Regions from separate parts of the Paenarthrobacter nicotinovorans genome, predicted to be linked through region 1. Evidence: riboswitches for the same ligand, from Rfam matches in the RefSeq annotation. Region 1 holds a riboswitch; each other region holds the start of a gene.
What was found. A riboswitch is a leader RNA that binds a small molecule or an ion and turns the genes downstream of it on or off. The one in region 1 is predicted to bind thiamine pyrophosphate.
Positions count from the first base shown of each region.

Region 2: it holds a riboswitch for thiamine pyrophosphate, as region 1 does, so the genes downstream of both, JMY29_RS17700 (ECF transporter S component) here and thiO (glycine oxidase ThiO) in region 1, are expected to answer to the same signal.
Region 3: it holds a riboswitch for thiamine pyrophosphate, as region 1 does, so the genes downstream of both, thiC (phosphomethylpyrimidine synthase ThiC) here and thiO (glycine oxidase ThiO) in region 1, are expected to answer to the same signal.
Region 4: it holds a riboswitch for thiamine pyrophosphate, as region 1 does, so the genes downstream of both, thiD (bifunctional hydroxymethylpyrimidine kinase/phosphomethylpyrimidine kinase) here and thiO (glycine oxidase ThiO) in region 1, are expected to answer to the same signal.

Region 1 is NZ_CP089293.1:2,864,718-2,870,099, forward strand. It holds gene JMY29_RS13285 (thiazole synthase) at 1-279, opposite strand, end outside; gene thiS (sulfur carrier protein ThiS) at 283-519, opposite strand; gene thiO (glycine oxidase ThiO) at 516-1,751, opposite strand; TPP riboswitch at 1,744-1,863, opposite strand; gene thiE (thiamine phosphate synthase) at 1,891-2,577, shown strand; gene JMY29_RS13305 (CGNR zinc finger domain-containing protein) at 2,695-3,222, opposite strand; gene JMY29_RS13310 (alpha/beta fold hydrolase) at 3,219-4,031, opposite strand; gene JMY29_RS13315 (RNB domain-containing ribonuclease) at 4,254-5,382, shown strand, end outside.
Region 2 is NZ_CP089293.1:3,810,687-3,816,068, reverse strand. It holds gene JMY29_RS17730 (Na+/H+ antiporter subunit D) at 1-687, shown strand, start outside; gene JMY29_RS17725 (Na+/H+ antiporter subunit E) at 684-1,250, shown strand; gene JMY29_RS17720 (monovalent cation/H+ antiporter complex subunit F) at 1,247-1,525, shown strand; gene mnhG (monovalent cation/H(+) antiporter subunit G) at 1,515-1,904, shown strand; gene JMY29_RS17710 (DUF4235 domain-containing protein) at 1,985-2,245, opposite strand; gene JMY29_RS17705 (NUDIX hydrolase) at 2,272-2,949, opposite strand; TPP riboswitch at 3,174-3,310, shown strand; gene JMY29_RS17700 (ECF transporter S component) at 3,387-4,007, shown strand; gene JMY29_RS17695 (ABC transporter ATP-binding protein) at 4,007-5,382, shown strand, end outside.
Region 3 is NZ_CP089293.1:2,494,404-2,499,785, reverse strand. It holds gene JMY29_RS11690 (alpha/beta fold hydrolase) at 1-166, shown strand, start outside; gene thiC (phosphomethylpyrimidine synthase ThiC) at 149-2,008, opposite strand; TPP riboswitch at 2,004-2,111, opposite strand; gene JMY29_RS11680 (amidohydrolase family protein) at 2,196-3,278, shown strand; gene JMY29_RS11675 (VOC family protein) at 3,371-4,243, shown strand; gene JMY29_RS11670 (hypothetical protein) at 4,367-4,804, shown strand; gene rpsP (30S ribosomal protein S16) at 5,042-5,382, shown strand, end outside.
Region 4 is NZ_CP089293.1:2,409,869-2,415,250, reverse strand. It holds gene JMY29_RS11250 (Rne/Rng family ribonuclease) at 1-2,097, shown strand, start outside; TPP riboswitch at 2,184-2,282, shown strand; gene thiD (bifunctional hydroxymethylpyrimidine kinase/phosphomethylpyrimidine kinase) at 2,273-3,808, shown strand; gene rplU (50S ribosomal protein L21) at 4,190-4,498, shown strand; gene rpmA (50S ribosomal protein L27) at 4,561-4,824, shown strand; gene obgE (GTPase ObgE) at 4,961-5,382, shown strand, end outside.

The sequences.
Region 1 (5,382 bases):
TTCCGCCGTCATCACGGCGTCCTTCGCCGTGAAACACCCTGCGGTGTTCGGGAGGACCCGGATGTTGTTGTCCACCAGCAGCTGGAACAGCGAACCGGTTTCGGCCGGCGAATAGCGTCGCATGGCCACGGTGGTGAGCTCGGTTCCGGATGCCAGGAGCGCGGCTCCGAGCCCGTCCAGGCTCGGCGCACCTCCCGTTCCCATGATCAGGCGGGACCCGAATTCGACGCCGTCGATCACCAAGGCGTCAGTAAGGATTTCGGTGCTTGCTGTGGTCATGGTTCAGCCTCCCTGTACTGCGGTAACGAGTTCGAGTTCATCGCCGTCGGCCAGCGGAGTAGCTGCCCACTGGCTGCGCGGCACCACCTCGGAATTGCGGGCGACGGCGACACCCAGCTTCCCGCCGTCGGCCGCCTGTCCGCGGTGGTCGAGTACGCGGCCGGTGACGGCCGTGACGAGCGTGCTGACGGAGGCGTCGGCGGGCACCTGGCGGACGGCGCCGTTGAGTTTGATGTTCATACTGTTTCCTTGCTGTGGAGTTGAGAGCGACGCGCGGTTGCACTGAAACGGTCGGGCCGGAAGATGGACCAGCGGGGATCAGGGGAACCGGTGAGCAGCTCCCCCACGATCCTCGCGGCCACGGGGGTCAGGAGGACGCCATGCCGGAAGAACCCGGTGGCCACAATCAGGCCCGCGATGTCCCCGCTTGAACCGGCTACGCGGCCCAGCAACGGAGCGTTATCCGGAGTCCCTGGCCTGGCGCGCGCAGTTGCTTCCAGGAGTTCAAGTTCGGCCACCGCGGGAACCAGTACCTGGGCGTCCCTAAGGAGCTGGTAAACCCCGCCGGCAGAGACTGCGTTGGAGGCCGCCGACAAGCCGTCCTCCCGTTGGGTAGCTCCGATGACTACGGTTCCGTCGTCCCTGGGAACGATGTAAACGGGCACCCCGCGGACCATGCCACGAACAGTGGCAGTGAGCAGCGGTTGGAGGTGCGCGGGGACCCGAAGCCTGAGGATGTCCCCGTAGACCGGCCTGACCGGAAGTTCAAGACCCTCAGGAAGGCCGGCGAGCGCGGGGGCGCCCAGCCCGTTGGCCACCACGGTTTCGCCGGCCATGACGGATTTGCCGGATTCGAGCTCCACTCCGGCTACCTGGTCCCCGTCCCACAACAGGCCGTGCGCGGACTCTGCAACGGCAAATCCTTCCCTGGCGCCGCCTAGCCACGTGCCATCGCCGGATGAATGGGCGGCCAGCCCTGCCATGAGGCACTCCGCCAGCTTCCGGGGATCCACCTGGTGATCGGCGGGGATATCAAAGGCACAGGAAATTTGCGGGCTAAGGAGCGGTTCGCGTTCCCTGGCGGTCCGCAACGGCAACGGTTCGACCCCCAGGCCCGCCGCGAGCTGGACGGTGCGAAGGTCCGCGAGCGCGCGGCGGTCGGCGGCATCGGCACCCACGGCGAGGGTCGGCGTCGTGCGGTATCCGGTATCTTCCACAGGCCGGTGAAGGCCGCCGGCAAACGAAGGCCACAACCGGGATGACTCGAGCATGAGCTCCAGGAGGTCTTCTTCCTGGTAGTGCAGCTCGCTCACGGGCGCCAACATTCCGGCAGCAGCAAATGTCGCACCGGTGGCGGGCGCCGGATCGATGAGTGCTACGGAGCGGCCCAGCTTCCGGGCCTGGTGGGCGATGCCCAGTCCGATGACGCCTCCGCCGATAACGGCAACATCCGCGTGAATGGCTTCTGCCATCTGTTTCCTTCCCTACGCCGGTACTAGCCGGATCAGGTCAAGCGGTCGGCTCTGAAGCCCTCTCAGCCGGACGGTCATAAAGACGTAGGTCACGGCTCCCGCAGTACGTGCCCAGTTTAGAGGAACTACTGTGGATTCCATGACCCAGCACTCTGCCCTCGCCAGCGCCCGCCTCTACCTGTGCACTGATGCGCGCAAGCGCCAAGGCGATTTTGAAGACTTTGCCGACGCCGCGTTCCAGGGCGGGGTGGACATCATCCAACTCCGTGACAAGACGATCGAAGCCGCCGAGGAATTGGAATTGCTGGCGATCCTGCGTGGCGTCGCAGAACGGCACGGGCGGCTCTGGGCGGTCAACGACCGGGCCGATATTGCCAGTGTTTCCGGGGCTCCGGTGTTCCATGTGGGCCAGAAGGACCTCCCGCTGGAGATTGCCCGCACGTTCCTTCCCCGCCCCGCTTCGATTGGTCTCTCCACCCATACGCCTGAGCAGGTAAATGCCGCGATCACGGCTTCGCCGGGCGAGCCTGGGCTGGACTATTTCTGCGTTGGTCCCGTCTGGGCGACCCCCACCAAACCCGGCCGCGAAGCGGTGGGAACCGGCCTGGTCACATATGCCGCGGAAGCGATCAGGCGCGCGGAGGAGACCACCGGCGGCGCCGTGGAGGTGCCGTGGTTTGCGATCGGCGGAATCGATCTCGGCAACGTCGAGCAGGTGCTCGCTGCGGGCGCCAGCCGTATCGTCGTCGTTCGCGCCATTACCGAGGCGGAAGATCCGACGGCGGCAGCCAAGTCGCTGCTCGAAGCCCTGGACGCCGCCGCGTAACGGTTCTCCAAACAACAGTCCCAGGCACGCAGACCGTCGGGGTATCGGCAGGTTGTGGCGACAGGGGTGAGTCGGGGCTTGCAGATGCCGCAGCCCACCCACCGGATCGGATCAGATTCAGGTGAGCCGATCGCGGTACTGGCGCATCTTGCTCCGCGCCCCGCACGTGTTCATGTCGCACCAGGTCCGGGTCCTGGACCGTGAACTGTCGTAGAACACCCACCTGCACGCTTCCGACGCGCAGGTCCTGAGCCGCTGCCCCGAGCCGGTCAAGCCGTGGAGCAGGAGCGCCCCGACCGCTGCTCCCGCCGGCGAGACCGGCAGGCCGGCCGACGGGGTCAGCGCGAGCCGCCCGTCGTCGTCGACGTGGGGGCCTGCCCAGTGCTCCTGAGCGAGCTGGTTCAGGGCGGATCGCGCTGCCGTGTCGGTACGGTCGGCCAGGAACGCGCGCATGACCTCGCGGGCGTCGCGCAACGAGATGAGATGCTCGAGCGTGGGCTCGCCGCCCCATCCATGCCGGACCAGCCACTCCCGCCCGTCACGGATGGTCGCCAGCGCGTCGGTGCCGTGCAGCAGTGTGGCGCTGTTGCAAAACTCCACGACGACACGCAGCTCCTCGGGCACGGCGGACTGCACGGCGTTCACGCGCTCAGCAGACTGAGGAGTTCGCCGGGCCGATCCTCCGGCACCATGTGCCCGGCTCCCTCGATGATCGAGAACCGCGCGTGATCCGGAAGTGCCGTGACGAGCCGATGGGCGTAGTCGACACCCAGCCACGCATCTTCCGAGCCCCAGACCACGTGGATCGGGATGTCCAACAGCCGGAGTCGATCCTGTAGCTCGTCGGTGTTCTCCTCGCCGCCTTGGGTGTACTGCCGGTAGAACGCCCGTGCCCCTTCCGCACCCGCCCACTGGCCCGTGTACGAAGCCAGGGCGTCTGCACGCAGACCCACGTGACTGCCGGACCGGATCTTGGCGTCGATCAGGGCAGCGCTAGCCCAGTCGGGGAGCGCCTCGAAGGCCTCGGGGTGCTGGTGGACGGTTTGGAAGAACCCGCCGGCGCCCCAACCACTCACCGTCGCGGCATCGATGAGCGTGAGCGACTCGAAGTTCACGTCGTGCAGGAGCGTCGCCCGCAGCGCGACCGCGCCGCCGACGTCGTGCGCCACGACCCGAGGCGCTGAGACCCCCCAGTGCTCGAGGAGTTCGACGAAGATCGTCGCCTGCTGCCGGAGGCTCACATCCGGCGCGGTGCGGGTCGACTGTCCGAATCCGAGCATGTCCCAGACGTAGACCCGGTGATCACGAGCAAGCACCGGGGCGATGTCTCGCCAGATGTACGACGAGAAGGGTGTGCCGTGCATCAGAACGAGAGCCGGGCCCTCGCCGACCGAGTTCCATCGCACCGTACCGTCGCCGACGTCGAACCGCTCGGGTAGCGACCAATCGCTCATAGCTTGCCCCTTCCTTGTTACCGTCTTTATACCTTAGACGGTAACAGGCCCAAATGGGCTACGGGGGTGTTGATGGCTGCCGTCGACCGCCCCACCGCCTGCCTCCCCGGGCCGCCAAGAAGCTAATGGCCAGCAACAGCTGGCCATCCGCCGCACTGACAGCATCGCTTGGAGCCGGAAGCGTCCAAGACTATCTGCCGGTTTCGGGCTACCCTGATTTTCGTGTCACATCATCGGATAGCGCCCAACGTCGACGACTCATCGGACCAGCTCGCAGCGGCTTTCGCGGCCCTCCGGACGGAGCTGGAGCTGCCCGGCGACTATCCGGTTGATGCCGTCCGGGAGGCACGGGACGCCGTCGAATCCCTCCGCCTGCCCGATCGCGACCTCAAGCACGTCCCTTTCCTGACCATCGACCCCGCCACGTCAACGGACCTTGACCAAGCCCTGTTCATTGATCGCGCCGGCGAGGGGTACAAGGTTCTCTACGCGATCGCCGACGTGCCGTCTTTCGTGGCTCCCGGCGGGGCGCTGGATGCCGAAACCCGGCACCGCGGCCAGACGTTCTACGCTCCGGACGGCCGCATCCCCCTGCACCCGGAGATCATCAGCGAAAACGCAGGCAGCCTGCTCGCCGATCAGGACTGCGGTGCGTTCGTCTGGGATTTCGACCTCGATGCCAACGCGGAAGTGGTCAATGTTTCCGTCGCCCGTGCCACGGTCCGCAGCCGTGCCAAACTCAGCTATAAAGGAGCCCAGCAACAGATCGACGACGGCTCGGCACCGCCCGTACTGCAGCTCCTCAAGGAAGTCGGACTGAAACGGGTCGAACTTGAGAGACTCCGTGGTGGGGCAAGCCTCAACATGCCCGAGCAGGAAATCGTCCAGGCGACCGACGGCGGCGGGTACAGGATCGTTGCAGCACCGTCACTGCCGGTGGAGGACTGGAACGCGCAGATCTCCCTCATGACAGGCATGGCGGCGGCCCGGCTGATGCTGGACGGAAAAGTCGGCATACTGCGGACCATGCCCGCACCCGATGAGAGGTCCTTGCAACACTTCAAGCGGCAAACCGTGGCCTTGGGCAAACCGTGGGACGGCCAGGTCACCTACGGAGAGTACCTGCGGACCCTGGACGCCTCCGATCCCAAGCAGCTCGCCATCCTGCACTCCGCCGGGATGTTGTTCAGGGGTGCCGGATACACCCCGTTCGACGGCGAAGTGCCGGAGACGGTGATCCAGGCAGCCATCGGCGCGCCCTATGCCCACACCACCGCTCCCTTGCGGCGGCTCATCGACCGGTTCGTCCTGGTGATCTGCGATGCCCTGTGCAACAACAGGGAAATTCCGC
Region 2 (5,382 bases), 950 kb from region 1:
GCCCAGAGCGACATCAAACGTCTGCTGTCCTTCACGCTGGTCAGCCACATCGGGTACATGGTGTTCGGGCTGGCCATGAGCTCCGTAGCGGGCCTGGGTGCGGCAGTGTTCTACGTTGCCCACCACATCACCGTGCAGACCAGCTTATTCCTGGTCACGGGACTCATAGAACGCCGGGGAGGCAGCTCCTCCATTGACCGCTTGGGCGGCCTGGCCAAGCTGTCGCCGTTGCTGGCGTTGCTGTTCTTCGTACCGGCCATGAACCTGGCGGGCATTCCTCCGTTCTCAGGCTTCCTTGGGAAGCTGGGTCTTCTGCAGGCCGGCGTGGAGCTCGGAACCCCACTGGCGATCGTGCTGGTAGTGGGCGGCGTGGTCACCAGCCTGCTGACGTTGCTGGCAATAGCCCGTGTGTGGAACAGGGCGTTCTGGCGCAAACCAGAGGATGCCGAGTACCCGGATCCCGTGTTGATGACCCCCGGCAACGTCGGAGTACTGCCGCGGACCATGGTAGGTTCCACTGCGGCGCTGGTGGTGTTCGGGGTGGCGCTGACAGTGTTCGCCGGTCCGCTCTTCCAGGTTGCGGACGGTTCCGCGGAGATCATGCTGGACCGCTCGGCCTACATCCACTCGGTACTGGGTGACTCTGTCGAGGTGCCCCCGCTGGCGCAGAATGGCGGTACGAAATGAGCCGCAAGCCGATCTCGTTCCGCACGGAACTGCCGCTGCTCATCTGGCTGGTCATCGTATGGGGTGCGCTGTGGCGTGACTTCAGCCCGGGCAACCTGCTTTTTGGCGCGCTGATTGCCGTGCTGGTGGCCAAGTTCTTCTACCTCCCGCCTGTGGAGCTCAGCGGCAGGTTCAATGTCCTGCGTGCTGTTCCGTTCGCCCTGATGTTCGTCGCGAAAGTGGTGGCAGCGAGCTTCCTGGTGCTGTACCTGGCGGTGGTCAAGGGACCCAAGGTGCGCAGCGCCGTCGTCGCTGTTCCGTTGCGAAGCCACTCGGACCTCATGGTGACGGCTACAGGGCATGTCATCTCGCTGATCCCCGGCTCGCTGGTGGTGGAGGTGGACCGCTCCACCTCCACGCTCTATTTGCACGCGCTGAACATCTACGAAGAAGCGGACATCGACAAGATCCGCCGGGAGACGCAGAACATTGAGGCAGGGCTGATCCGCATCATGGGAACGCGGGAAGAAGTCGAGGCCCTGAAGGCAGAAGCCCGGCCCGGCATGGAAGGGGCAACGCTGTGAAGGAATTTGTTCTGGTGGCCACGGCGGTGATCCTCAGCCTCGCCGCTGCAGGTGCGATCGTGCGCATCGCGATTGGCCCATCTTTGCTTGACCGCGTCCTTGCTTCCGATGTCCTGCTGGCCATCCTTGGTGCTGCCCTCGCCATCGACATGGCCGTGAACCAACACCTCAACAACCTGATGCTGCTGGTGGCCCTCGCGGTGATCGGTTTCATCGGCTCCGTGACGGTTGCCCGGTTCGTGGCCGAGCGAAGGGAGCAAAGCAATGAGTCCTGACGCCACCGGAGTGGACTTGGTCATCGACATGGTGACCGCAGTGTTCCTCATAGTGGGCGCGCTGATGTCCCTGGGTGCCGCGATCGGCTTGCTGAGGTTCCCGGACCTCATGAGCCGCATGCACGCAGCCACCAAGCCGCAGGTGTTGGGCTTGTTCCTGATGCTCGCAGCGATCGGCCTGCAGATGCGTACTTGGTGGGTGTGGCCCGTCCTGCTGGTGGCGTGGATTTTCCAACTTCTCACCGCGCCGGTGTCCGCCCACATGGTGGGGCGCTCCGCGTACCGGACCAAACACGGGCACCGCGAGAAGCTCACCAAGGACGAACTCGAAGCCGTGGTCCAAAGGGCCGCCGCCGGCCAGGAGCCCTCCGAACCTTAAAGCAACGCGGGGTCACTTATGGCCCATTACCCCCATGGGGATGGGCCATAAGTGACCCCGCGTTGCTTGTTGGGTGATGCTTAGACGATGTCCTGCGACTTCGCGAAGCGGGCAATCGCCCGCTGGGTGCCGCGGCTGGCAAGGACCTGGATCAGCGTGCTCACGAAAGCGGAAATCAGCGCGAAGGTCAGAGCCGAGCGGAGGCTCGTCTCCATGTCATCGTTGCCTGTGGGCGGCTTGTTGCCCGTGGCCTTTTCCCAGCCTTTGTTGACGAGTTTGGTACCGACAAAGCCTGCACCGAGGCTTACCCCGGCGCCCAGCAGCTTGAAAAAGAGGTTCATGCCACCAGCCTAGCTGCACGGCACGGCTACCCGCGGTTTTCCCGCTCCTTGAGAAACGCTGCCAAGGACCCGACCGGAGCCAGAACCGGGACGACCGGGTGCTCGGCGGACCACACTGCCTCTACGGAATCGAGGACAGCGATTTCCTTCAGCAGATAGTAGGTGGGTGGCATCAGCTTCAACTGCCCTGCGGCTTCCGCTTCCAGGACTCCGGACACCGGCATCCACAGCGACTGCCAAGCCTCCGTGGTTTGATGCCGGGGCTGCGCTTCCGGTGCCGGCTTGGCCACATAGAAGTAGGTGTCGAAGCGCTTGGGCATGTCTATGGGCGTGATCCAGTTGGCCCAGGGTCGCAGCTCTCCGGGCTCGATGCCCAGCCCGGCTTCTTCCTGGACTTCGCGGATTGCTGCCGTGAGCACCATTCCCGCGTTCCTCTCCGCCAACGCTGTGTCCGCGGAAATCGAACTCTGCGCCCAGGACAACGCATGGCTGCGCAGCAGTTCCCCGGGGTAGTCCCAGCCGGACTGATCCACAGCGTCCACCCGGCCGCCCGGAAAGACCACCATTCCTGCCGCGAAGTCCATGGTGCTGACTCTGTGCTGGACAAATGCCTCTAGCCCCGAGGGGGCGTCGCGGAGCAGAATCACGCTGGCAGCGAGGCGTGGCTCGGCCACGGGTGCGTGGGAGCCTGGAAGATCCGTCATCAGGCCATTCTTGCAGGTGCGTTGTGGGGCCTGGTGTGCGTGTTAGGCGTGGGGATGGGGCGCAGAGTGGGCCTCGCAACGCACCCTCGTTTGTTGTGGGGCCTGGTGTGCGTGTTTAGGCGCGGGGATAGGGCGCAGAGTGGGCCTCGCAACAGGATTGTGACCGCGGCCCAGAGCCGGCCGTACGCGGAGGTGTAAACTGAACCCGCCCATCAGGGCAGATTTGATAACGACAGGGGAGCGCCGCCGTCGGACCTTGCAGCGATGCAGGAGACGCGAGGGCGCTGAGAGTGCGGACAGCCGCAGACCCTCGAACCTGATCCGGTTAGTACCGGCGCAAGGGAGTCGAGCTTCTCAGAGTGTCCGGAGCCGGACGGTGCAAGCCAGGCGGATTCCGGGGAGCACTTTCCCCTCCTGTAACCTCAGGAGGCAGAAAAATGACCACGGTAAACGTGAAGAAGACCAGTTATAGCTGGCGTGTTGTAGACATCGTGGTGGCGGCCCTCATCGCCATCGCCGGCGGCGTGATTTTCTGGGCCTGGTCCCAGGGCGCGGCACTGGTATCCATCCCCATGAATGCGGCGTACCCGCCCCTGACCGGCCTGATCGCCGGTGGCTGGATGATCCCCGCAGTCCTGGGCATGCTCATTATCCGAAAGCCCGGCGCAGCTCTTTTCTGCGAGGCCGTCGCAGCCACGGGTGAGCTCATCATGGGTTCGCAGTACGGCACCACGGTGCTCATCTCCGGCGTCCTGCAGGGCCTTGGCGCCGAGCTGATCTTCGCCGCGTTCCGCTACAAGAAGTTCAACCTGCCCACCGCACTCCTCGCGGGCGCAGGCGCGGGCCTCTTCTGTGGCCTGAACGATTCGTTCCTGCCCTGGGGCTGGAATATCGCCTACGAGGCCATCGACAAACTGACGTACATCACCTTCACCACCATCTCCGGTGCAGTGATCGCCGGCGGCCTGTCTTGGATCGCCACCCGCGGTCTGGCCACGACGGGTGTCCTGAGTTCCTTCGCGTCGCGGAAGGCCGCTTCGGAGCCAGTCTTCAACTGATGTCTGCCACACACAGCGGCACGGTCCGGCCTGCCGCCATCTCCGCCGAGGGGTGGGGATGGCGGCATGCCGGCCGGGCCCAGCCTGCCATCCAGGGCCTTGACCTCCGCATTGAACCGGGGGAACGCGTCCTGTTGCTGGGCCCTTCGGGGGCCGGCAAGTCCACGCTCCTGCATGCCCTCGCCGGGGTGCTGGGTGACGAGGAAGACGACTCTGACGAGACCGGTTCGCTGCTGATCGACGGCGTCACTGCCCGCGAGCAGCGTGGCCGCGCCGGGCTGATGCAGCAGGATCCCGAAACACAGGTGGTTCTCTCCCGAGTGGGCGACGACGTCGCCTTCGGCGCCGAGAACCTTGCCGTGCCGCGCGAGGAGATCTGGTCCCGGGTGCATGAAGCGCTCGACGACGTCGGCTTGCGTACCGCATCAGGCGGCGGTTTGGCATTGGACCACCCGACGGCGGCACTTTCCGGGGGACAGAAGCAGCGCCTCGCGCTGGCCGGCATTTTGGCGATGCGGCCAGGCTTGATCCTGTTGGACGAACCCACGGCCAACCTCGATCCTGCAGGGGTCCTCGAGGTCCGCGACGCCGTGGCCCGCTGCCTGGACAAGACCGGCGCCACGCTGGTGGTGGTGGAGCACAGGGTGTCCGTGTGGAAGGACCTGGTGGACAGGATCGTGGTCCTGCAACCCGGTACCGCAGGCCCGCAATCAGGCACCCCGGGAGTCCTCCTGGATGGTCCGCCGGAGCAGGTCCTCACCCAGGCGCGCTCCATGCTGATGACGGCGGGCGTGTGGGTTCCCGGCTACGTTCCCGCCACAAGGGCGCGTGCCCGGACGTCCGGGACAAACGAACTCCTCCTCGCAGCACAGGACCTGGCCGTGTCCCGGGAAAAGCCCAGGCGAAAGCGCTTCCGAACCATCCCTCCGGTTCCGGTGCAGAGGGACATCACCGCCCAGGTCCGTGCTGGCCAGGCGTTGACCATTACCGGGCCCAATGGTGCCGGGAAGTCCACTTTTGCGCTGACGTTGGCCGGCCTTCTGGCGCCGGTGGACGGCATGGTGAGCGCCGGCGTCGACCTTTCGGAGGGGGCGGGCATCGACCCGTACAAATGGAAGGGCGATCAGCTCATCTCCAGGATCGGCACGGTCTTCCAGGAACCGGAGCACCAGTTCGTCACGGGCAAGGTCCTGGATGAGCTCATGTTCGGCCCCAGGCACCTGGGCCACGGCGGGGAACGCGTGGACGAATTGGTGGAGCGGCTGAGGCTCTCCCATCTGGTGGATGCCAATCCCTATACACTGTCCGGCGGTGAGAAACGCAGGCTTTCAGTGGCTACGGTGTTGGCGGCGCACCCGAAGGTACTTGTCCTCGA
Region 3 (5,382 bases), 370 kb from region 1:
TTGGGAGCCGCTGTACGAGGAAATCGCCGCGTACCTCCAGGAGACCGGTGCCCTCCGCCGTGTGGCAGCAGGCGGGCACCGGCCCCAGGACTCACCCGACGGCGATCACATCATCCGCTCGTTCGTCGCAGAGGTGGGACGGGCCAGGTCAGTTCAGGCTTCCTGACTGCGTGGTCCCATCGATCGGCTCCGGCGTCCGTGCGGAGGCCACCTGGAGCTCCGGCAGGTAGACCTTTCCACCGGAGGCGAGGAACTCCGCACTTTTTTCCCGCATCCCGCTGTACATTCCTGCGATCGCCGCTTGGGATTCTGCTGAACCGTATTCGTCGCGGATGTCCTGGCTGATGCGCATGGAACAGAACTTGGGTCCGCACATTGAGCAGAAGTGCGCCGTTTTGGCGGGTTCGGCCGGCAGCGTTTCATCGTGGAACGACTCGGCCGTCACAGGATCGAGGGACAGAGCAAACTGGTCCCTCCACCGGAACTCGAAGCGCGCCTTGGAAAGTGCGTCGTCGCGCTCATGTGCGCCGGGGTGCCCCTTGGCGAGGTCCGCCGCGTGCGCCGCGATCTTATACGTGATCACCCCTGTTTTGACATCGTCTTTGTTGGGTAGGCCCAGGTGTTCCTTGGGCGTGACGTAGCAGAGCATGGCCGTACCGTAGCGGGCGATCTCCGTGGCACCGATGGCTGAGGTGATGTGGTCGTAGCCGGGGGCGACGTCGGTGACCAGCGGACCCAGGGTGTAGAACGGTGCCCCTTTGCAGAGTTCCTGCTGCCGTTCCACATTTTCGCGGACCAGGTGGAACGGGATATGCCCGGGACCTTCCACCATCACCTGCACGTCGAATTCCCAGGCGCGCTGTGTGAGTTCGGCCAGGGTGTCCAGTTCCGCGAATTGTGCGGCGTCGTTGGCATCAGCGGTAGCGCCGGGACGCAGGCCGTCTCCGAGGGAAAACGCGACGTCGTACTTGGCAAAAATTTCGCACAACTCGTCGAAGTGCGTGTACAGGAAGTTCTCCTGGTGGTGGGCCAGGCACCACCCCGCCATGATGGACCCGCCACGGGAAACTATGCCTGTCACGCGGTTGGCGGTCAGCGGTACGTACCTGAGCAGTACACCGGCATGGATCGTCATGTAGTCCACGCCTTGCTCGCACTGTTCGATCACTGTGTCACGGAAGATTTCCCACGTTAGCTTGTTGGCTTCTCCATTGACCTTTTCCAGCGCCTGGTAGATGGGAACGGTGCCGATCGGAACAGGGGAGTTGCGGATCAGCCACTCGCGGGTGGTGTGGATGTCGTCGCCGGTTGACAAGTCCATGACGGTGTCCGCGCCCCACTGCGTAGCCCACTGAAGCTTGTCCACTTCTTCGGCAATTGAACTGGTGACGGCCGAATTGCCGATGTTGGCGTTGATCTTCACCAGGAAGGCCTTGCCGATAATCATGGGCTCGGATTCGGGGTGGTTGATGTTGTTGGGAATGATCGCGCGGCCGGCGGCGACCTCGCTGCGGACCAGTTCGACATCGCAATTCTCGCGCAGCGCCACGAAGCGCATCTCAGGCGTCACCAGGCCTTGCCGTGCGTAGTGCATCTGGGTGACGGTCTTACCCTCGGCGGCGCGGCGAGGCACCGGTTGCGCGCCCTTCCACTCGGCTGAGGCGGCCCCGCGGCGAACAGCCGACTTGCCGTCGTCGAGCAGGTTCCGTTCGCGGCCGGAATAAGCCTCAGTGTCGCCGCGGGACTCGATCCATGCGGCCCGGAACGGTTCCAGGCCCACGACGGGATCGCTGCCCGGGCCTGCCGTCCGGTACACCTGCAGTGGTGCGTTGGCTTGGCCATTGGGGGAGGGCTCCAGCGCGATTTCCGTCACGGGGACGCGGATTCCGGCGTCATGGTCTTCAAGCCATGCCAGCGAGTGGGACCTCAGGGACTGCGTAACAGGCTCGTTTTGGGCAGGGCTGGACTCGCTTTGGGCAGGGCTGTGCTGTGTTTTGGTGGTGCTCAAAGGATTACTCACTTCCTTCGCCGGCATTACCCGGACAGGTTCAACGGTCGCAGGCTGCCTCAGCCCGATCTCAGCCCCTGCAAGGGCCCCCGTGTGGTCGTAGACGAAGCTACCACAGCTGGCAGGGGGCGCCCAGTCACATCAGTCCGCCGAAGCCTGCCGCCCCGCTGCGGATTAGGCTTTTGCCATGGCCAACATCATTGAATTCAGCGGACCCGTGCTCGTGGCAGCAGATGACGTGCGCCAAGGAATGTGGTCTGTTGGGGGAGCGCTGACGTTTGAAAAGCCGTCGTCCCCTCCCGACAAAGTACTGGACGGTTGGGTCCTGCCGGGTTTCGTGGATGCCCACTGCCATATCGGATTGGGCGCCGGTGGGGCCGTGGACGACGCCACCACCCTCGCGCAGGCCCAGGCCGACCTCGCTTCGGGAACCCTGCTGATCCGCGACTGCGGATCTCCCAGCGACACACGTTGGGTGCAGCAGCGGACGGACTTGCCCCGCCTTATCAGGTCCGGCCGCCACATCGCCCGAAGCCGTCGGTACCTGCGCGGATTGGGCCATGAGATTGAACCGGAACAGCTGGTGGAGACCGTCCGTAAGGAGGCCCGCGACGGCGACGGTTGGGTGAAGCTCGTAGGCGACTGGATCGACCGGGGCATTGGCGACCTGGCGCCCTCTTTTCCGGCAAAGCTGGTCAAGGACGCCGTAGCTGCCGCCCACGAGGAAGGTGCCAGGGTCACGGCGCACTGCTTTGCGGAGGACACAATCGACGACATGCTGGATGCCAACATCGACTGCATCGAACATGCCACTGGCCTTCTGCCCCGGCACATCCCACGGCTGGTGGAGCAGTCAGTGCCGATCGTTCCCACGTTGGTGAACATTGCGACCTTTCCGGAGATCGCCGCCCAGGCGGCGCCAAAGTTCCCCGGGTACGCGGACCACATGACGCGGTTGTGGGAGCGCCGGCGTGAGCGGGTCCTTGAGGCTTTCGAGGCCGGGGTGGCGATCTACGCGGGAACGGATGCGGGCAGCGTGATCAAGCACGGCCGCATCGCGGACGAAATGCATGAACTGCACGACGCCGGCCTGCCACCCGCCGCGGTCCTGGATGCCGCTGCGTGGGGCGCCCGCAAGTGGCTGGGAGCCGACGCCATCAGCGAAGGCGCCAGTGCCGACGTCGTTCTCTGCCATGACGATCCCCGGCACGACCTACGGACGGTATCCGGGCTCAAGCACGTGGTCCTTCGCGGTGAACTCATGGGATGAGTGTCAAATGGCTGGGAATAAATTGAAGCTTCAAGTAATTTAGAGAAGTAGAACCTGCCGAAAGGCGGACACTACAACACGGGGAGCTTCACATGTCCACATCATCCGCACAGGACCTTCTTCCTGCCGACCTCGCCATGGGCACTGTCATGCTCAAGGTCGGCGACATGAAAGTCATGAGTGACTACTACCAGCGTGCTTTGGGCCTTGTGGTCGTGGCCGAACAGGACGGCGGCCTCTACCTGGGTCGGGCAGGCAAGCCCGTGGTTCACTTGGCGCCGGCTTCGGGGCTCCAGATTCCGGGGCGGGGGGAAGCCGGGTTGTTCCACACCGCCATACTGTTCCAGGATCAGCCCTCACTGGCGGCCACCATCGCCACCGCTGCCGGATACGAACCCCGGGCGTTCGTGGGCAGCGCAGACCACCTGGTCAGCGAAGCGTTCTACTTCACAGACCCGGAAGGCAACGGCATCGAGCTTTACTACGACAAGCCCCGTGAAACCTGGCAGTGGGACGGCAAGAACGTCGTCATGGACAACGTGGCCCTCCCGCCGCAACGTTTCCTTCAGCAGCACCTGAGCGAAGAGGCCGTCACGGGCCAGCATCAGGCAGCGGCCGGTGTCGGGCACGTCCACCTTCAGGTGGGTGACGTCGCCACCGCCCAGGACTTCTACGTCGGGACCCTGGGCTTCGAGCGCACCGCGGGCTGGCACGGCCAAGCACTGTTCGTATCCGCCGGCGGCTATCACCACCACATGGCCATGAATGTCTGGAACAGCCGGGGTGCCGGCCCCCGCAAGGACACTCTTGGGCTGGGGGAAGTGTTGATCGAGGTTCCATCCAGCGAGGATGTCGGGGCCTTGGCGGACCGTTTGCGCGTTGCCGGGGTGCAGAACCATCACACCGGCGCTGAACTGCAGTTCGAAGATCCGTGGCGGAACAAGCTGCGGGTGGCTGTTCGCTAGACGGCATCCCGCCGGAGTGCCCGTCGGTGCCCCATGCTGCACTAGGCTGGGCAGTGACGGTTCGGGACCCTGGCGGGCCTGCGCCGGACGTCCCGTCAGCACGAAGGATTGAGAGTACTTTCCATGGGCTTTGCCGAAATTTTTGTAGCCACCCACGACGAAGCACTCAAGCGGGCGGCAGCCCTGGGTAAAGGTGCCGATGCCGCAGGCCCTGCAGTCCGCATCAACGGCATAACGGACTTCGAGGTGGAACAACTGGGCGACCTCGCCGGCCAGGCCGTCCATGCTGCAGGCGCTGACTACGAACTCGCGCTGGTGGACGTCACCAGTGACGCGCTGCTTGGCGTTCCCGAAGCGATGGTGAGGGCCTTGGCCGAATTGCTTACGTATGAGAGCGAAGGTGAAGCCAATGTCCTGGATGACGTTGCTTCGGCCTGGGCGGAACAAGAAGACATGCCGTTCGACGCCGCCCAGTCCCGGCAGTACGTTCAGCAACTTGCCGCTCTGGCCACGGACGTGGAAAAAACGGAGCGCGCCGGGCTTTACGTCTGGTCCGAATAGCCACCTCTCCGGCTGGGTCCGGGCACTGACCGGGCCTTGGTGTGACCAAGAACTCACCGACCCGGAGGGCTTGAGTCGTAATCTACCCGGGCATCTGGCACAATAGACAGGTACTCGATCGGTGCGGCCCCTCTCTCCGTGCTCGTATCTTGTCCTTCGAACCGTCTAGTATGGCCCGCCCCACGGGTGCAAAACGTCGGGTTCAACCCCGTTTCAGAAACAGGAGTGACCACAAAAGTGGCCGTAAAGATTCGCCTTAAGCGCTTCGGTAAGATGCGCGCACCGTACTACCGCATTGTCGTCATGGATGCCCGCGCCAAGCGCGATGGCCGTGCCATTGAAGAAATCGGCAAGTACCACCCCACCGAAGAGCCGTCGTACATCGAGGTCGCTTCCGAGCGCGCCCAGTACTGGCTTTCCGTTGGCGCCCAGCCGACTGAGCAGGTTGCTGCGATCCTCAAGATCACCGGTGACTGGCAGAAGTTCAAGGGCCTCCCGGGCCAGGAAGGCACCCTGAAGACGAAAGCTCCCAAGGAAGCTTTCGTAGCACCGGAGAAGGGTTCCGTCATCATCCCGGA
Region 4 (5,382 bases), 450 kb from region 1:
ATGATCGTCCGCCAGCGCGACGACAGAATCCAGATCGCAGTCCTTGAAGATGGCGTCCTGGCCGAGCACTTCGTGTCCAAGACCCAGCAGGACTCCCTGATCGGCAACGTCTATCTCGGCAAGGTCCAAAACGTCCTGCCATCCATGGAAGCTGCATTCGTTGATATCGGACGCGGGCGCAATGCGGTGCTGTACGCCGGTGAAGTCAACTGGGATGCAGTGAACCTGGAGGGCCAGCCGCGCCGGATCGAGAATGCGCTGAAGTCCGGCGACTCCGTCCTGGTCCAGGTGACCAAGGATCCGGTGGGTCACAAGGGTGCCCGCCTCACAAGCCAGATCTCACTTCCGGGCCGCTACCTTGTGTACGTGCCGGGTGGATCCATGACCGGCATCTCGCGCAAGCTGCCCGACGTCGAACGCAACCGCCTCAAGCGGATCCTGAAGGACCGCCTGCCGGAAAACGCCGGAGTCATCGTCCGTACGGCCGCTGAAGGTGCCTCGGAAGAAGAACTGACCCACGACATCAACCGTCTGCGCGCGCAGTGGGAAGGTATCGAAGGGCAAGCTTCCTCCACCAAGGTGCTGGCACCGGAACTGCTTTACGGCGAACCGGACCTCACCATCAAGGTTGTCCGTGACGTCTTCAACGAGGACTTCTCCAAGCTGATCGTCTCCGGTGACGACGCCTGGGACACCATCGAGGCTTATGTAACCTATGTTGCCCCCGACCTCGTGGGCCGCCTTGAAAAATGGACCAAGGATCAAGACATCTTTGCTGCCTGGCGCATCGATGAGCAGATCCACAAGGCTCTGGAACGCAAGGTCTTCCTGCCGTCCGGTGGCTCGCTGGTCATTGACCGCACCGAAGCCATGACGGTGGTGGACGTCAACACAGGTAAGTTCACCGGCAGTGGTGGAAACCTGGAAGAGACAGTTACCAAGAACAACCTTGAAGCTGCCGAGGAAGTCGTTCGCCAGCTTCGCCTGCGTGACATCGGCGGCATCATCGTCATCGACTTCATCGACATGGTCCTGGAATCCAACCGCGACCTCGTTCTCCGCCGCATGGTGGAGTGCCTGGGCCGTGACCGTACCAAGCACCAGGTTGCTGAAGTAACGTCACTGGGCCTTGTCCAGATGACCCGCAAGCGCATGGGCACCGGTCTCCTTGAAGTCTTCGGTGAGCAGTGCGAGCACTGCGCAGGCCGCGGTGTCGTGACGCATGACGAGCCCGTGGAGCACCGCCGCGCCAACACCGTGGCAGCCGAGCAGCACCGTCCGCACACCGAGGCACAGCAGTCCACAGCCCGCACCGAGCGCAAGCGTCGCCGCGGCAAGGGCGGCGCCCAGGGAACGGTCGAAGCGCCGGCCCAGGTACATTCGACGCCGTCCGCCCCTGTTGCGGCACCGGCAGCACACCCGGAAGCCCAGGACCCTGCCCGTCAGGCAAAGGCCGAAGCAACCCGGGCTGCACTGGCGACGATTGCAGCGGCCGCGCATGCCGCCCACCTTCACGATGACGAGCTCCACAAGGCAGAGGAGCAAACCCGGGCGGCCGGGGAGCATGGTCCCGACGCCGGTTCAGTCTCCGCTGCCCCGACGGCCCAGGAAGCCGCGGCACACGACGCCGCTGTCCGCGAAGGCCGGGCCACTCCAGTGCTGCGTTTTGGCGGCGAAGAGGTTGCCTTGCCTTTCGTTGAACACCACGATGAGCCGCAGGCAGCCCGGCCGGCCATGAGCCTGGACCGCCTGGCCGAAGCTTTCTCGCACCTTGGCGCGGCACCGTCGCCTGAGGACCAGAAAGCCAAGGAAGCTGTCGAAGCCCCGAAGGCTGCGAACACCCCGACGACTGAAGCTCCGGCTCCGGCCGCCGACGAAGCCCCCTCAGCATCGCGGGGTCGTCGTAGCCGCCGGAACCGCAGTGCAAGCAGGGCCCAAGGCGCGGCCAACGAGACCAGTGTTGAGCACCACGACGTGACCGCTACGGCCGCGAAGGGATCGGCGCACGAGTCCAAGGCGCCTGCGGAGCCGGTCAGGAAAGCGGCCCCGGACGAACCCATCATCCTGGGCGTCGGCGTACCGGCCTCCGAACTCTAACCGTTTGTGACCGCACCAAGGCCCCGCAGTTCCGCTACCAGCGGCAATTGCGGGGCCTTTTGCTGTCTGCCGGTGCGCTAGGCTGGGGGACTGACACGGGGTGCCAGGCGATGGGCCAGGCTGAGATCCAAACCCGTTGAACCTGTCCGGTTAGCACCGGCGAAGGGATGTCCTCATGGCCGCATTGTCATCTTCCGCTGTTTATCCGCTGGCGGAGGACCGCAGACGAACCCCCCGGGTACTTAGCATCGCGGGCTCCGACCCGTCCGGAGGAGCCGGAATCCAGGCTGATTTGAAGAGCATCGCCGCCCACGGTGGATATGGCATGGCTGCCATTACGGCTTTGACGGCCCAGAACACCCTGGGTGTCAGCGGTGTGCACGTACCACCCGTGGAGTTCCTGCGCCAGCAACTGGACGCCGTCAGTACCGATATCGTCATCGACGCGGTGAAGATCGGGATGCTCGGCGACGCGGCTGTTATTGACGAGGTGCGCAGTTGGCTCGAATCGGTGCGCCCCGCCGTCGTGGTTCTTGATCCCGTGATGGTGGCCACCAGCGGTGACCGCCTGCTGACCGACTCCGCAGGGGAGGCCCTTCGTTCCCTGCTTCCATTGGCGGACCTGATCACGCCGAACCTGCCCGAGCTTGCCATATTGCTGGGGGAAACCGAGGCTGCTGATTGGGCATCGGCATTGGAGCAGGGCAAGCGACTGGCAGCTGAGTGCGGAAACACGGTCTTGGTCAAGGGCGGTCATCTGGCCGGCTCGGAATGCCCCGATGCCTTGATCAACACCAGCGGGCTGTTGCGGCAGGACGTCATCGAAGTGGCAGGTCCAAGGATTGCGACCCGGAACAGCCATGGCACTGGATGCTCGTTGTCGTCCGCCTTGGCTACCGTCCAGGCGCGCACGGGCGACTGGGAGGCCTCACTGCGCGAAGCGAAACCGTGGCTGCTCCAGGCCCTGAGGAGCGCAGGGGAGCTGGAAGTGGGCCAGGGCAACGGGCCTGTGGACCACTTCCACCACCAGCGCGTCCTCCAGCCTGGCGGATTTGCCGCCACTTTGTGGAAGGAAGCCATCCCGGAGCTTGAAAAAATCCACGGCCTCAACTTCATCCAGGAACTGCAGTCGGGGCATTTGCCGGAGCCGGCATTCAGCTACTACCTTGCGCAGGACGCCATCTATCTCAATGGCTATTCCAGGGTCCTTGCCCGTGCAGGCGCGTTGGCGCCCACCGAGGAAGAACAGCTGTTCTGGGCCAAGAGCTCACGGCAGTGCCTGGAAGTTGAATCGGAACTGCACAGGAACTGGTTGAGCTCCCGTGAGGCTTCGGGCGTCACCGGACCGGTCACCAAAGCCTACGTGGACCATCTGCTGGCAACGACGGCGTCAGGCAGCTATGCGGTGGTCCTCGCGGCGATCCTGCCCTGCTACTGGTTGTATGCGGAAGTGGGTCAAAAGCTCCACGCCGCGTTCGTCGATGCCGGGGCCTCCGGCGGGCATCCCTACGCGGACTGGCTGCGGACGTACGCCGACGAGGACTTTGCCTCCGCCACAAGGATGGCGATCAACTTCACAGACGCGGCGGCCGTTGCCGCTTCCGGGCGTGAACGTGCGGAGATGCTTGAGGCTTTCAGGCAGTCCTGCCGCTACGAGACGGCGTTCTTTGATGCTCCGCGGCTCTACGCCCAGGGTGGGCCGGCCTGTTGAATCGGGACTGAACCGGGACTGAACCGGGATGAAAAGCATGGCTTGTCCCGCGCGTCGCGGGCGTGATCACGTTAATCGCCGCCAAACCCTGTAGGCTGTATGGGCACGGTGCCGGGAGAGTCCGTTACACCTCGTGATGCAAGTCACGGGGTAGCCTCCGGTCCCGGCCTCATTTGCAGCTGAGGGTCAAACTAGCGTAATCTTGATCTTCGGTGCTTACGCCAACACTTGGGTTATGCCCCTTGGAATTGTTCATGGGATGACTCGCGGACTTCGAACAGAAGTCCACGGCGTTGAGGCACAGCGCGAACCAAGCCTGATTCCGGTGACAGGTTCCGCACGCAAATTTAGTTATAAACGTCGAGAGAAGTGAGTACCCAAGTGGTGTACGCGATTGTCCGCGCAGGCGGCCGCCAAGAAAAAGTTTCCGTTGGAGACTACGTAACGCTTAACCGCGTCCCCGGTGGAGCCGGTAGCACGCTTGAGCTGCCCGCCTTGCTCCTGGTTGACGGCGACAAGGTCACCTCCGCAGCAGCGGAACTGGCCAACGTCAAGGTTACGGCTGAGATCCTCGAAGACCTCCGTGGTCCGAAGATCGTCATCCAGAAGTTCAAGAACAAGACCGGCTACCGGAAGCGTCAGGGTCACCGTCAGGAACTGACCAAGATCAAGATCACCAGCATCGCGTAACTTTCGTTACCCGCTGTTCAGGTTTTTCAGTTTCCCCAGAAATTTAGAGGCAGGCATTTCACATGGCACACAAAAAAGGCGCGAGTTCCACTCGCAACGGTCGTGACTCCAACGCACAGTACCTGGGCGTCAAGCGCTTCGGTGGTCAGGTAGTCTCCGCCGGCGAAATCATCGTTCGCCAGCGCGGCACTCACTTCCACCCGGGTGCAGGCGTCGGTCGCGGTGGCGACGACACCCTGTTCGCCCTGCAGGCCGGTGCGGTTGAGTTTGGTACTCGCCGCGGCCGTCGCGTAGTGAACATCGTTGCTGCTGCAGCTGCAGAGTAACAACAAGTTCTGAACCGGTGGAGCGGGCCAAGCGGCCCGCTCCACCGTTCTTTTAACCGCATTACAATCGACTAGGGCGCCCTCAGGCGCGCTGGTTTTTGCAACAGCGCTGGCAACAGCAATAGAGGAGATCCACGTGGCGAGCTTTGTAGACCGGGTAGTCCTGCACGTATCCGGCGGAACCGGCGGCCACGGCTGTGTCTCCGTTAAGCGGGAAAAGTTCAAGCCGCTCGGCGGTCCCGACGGCGGCAACGGCGGCAACGGCGGCGACGTCATCCTCCGCGTGTCAGCCCAGACCACCACTTTGCTTGATTACCACCACGCACCCCACAGGCACGCCACCAATGGTGGCCCCGGCATGGGCGACTGGCGTGGAGGCAAGAACGGCGAGACCCTGATTCTTCCGGTCCCTGACGGCACCGTGGTCAAGACCAAGGACGGCGAAGTCCTGGCAGACCTGGTGGGCGAAGGTACTGAATACATTGCGGCCGCCGGCGGCCAGGGTGGCCTCGGCAACGCTTCCCTTTCTTCGCAAAAGCGACGCGCCCCGGGCTTTGC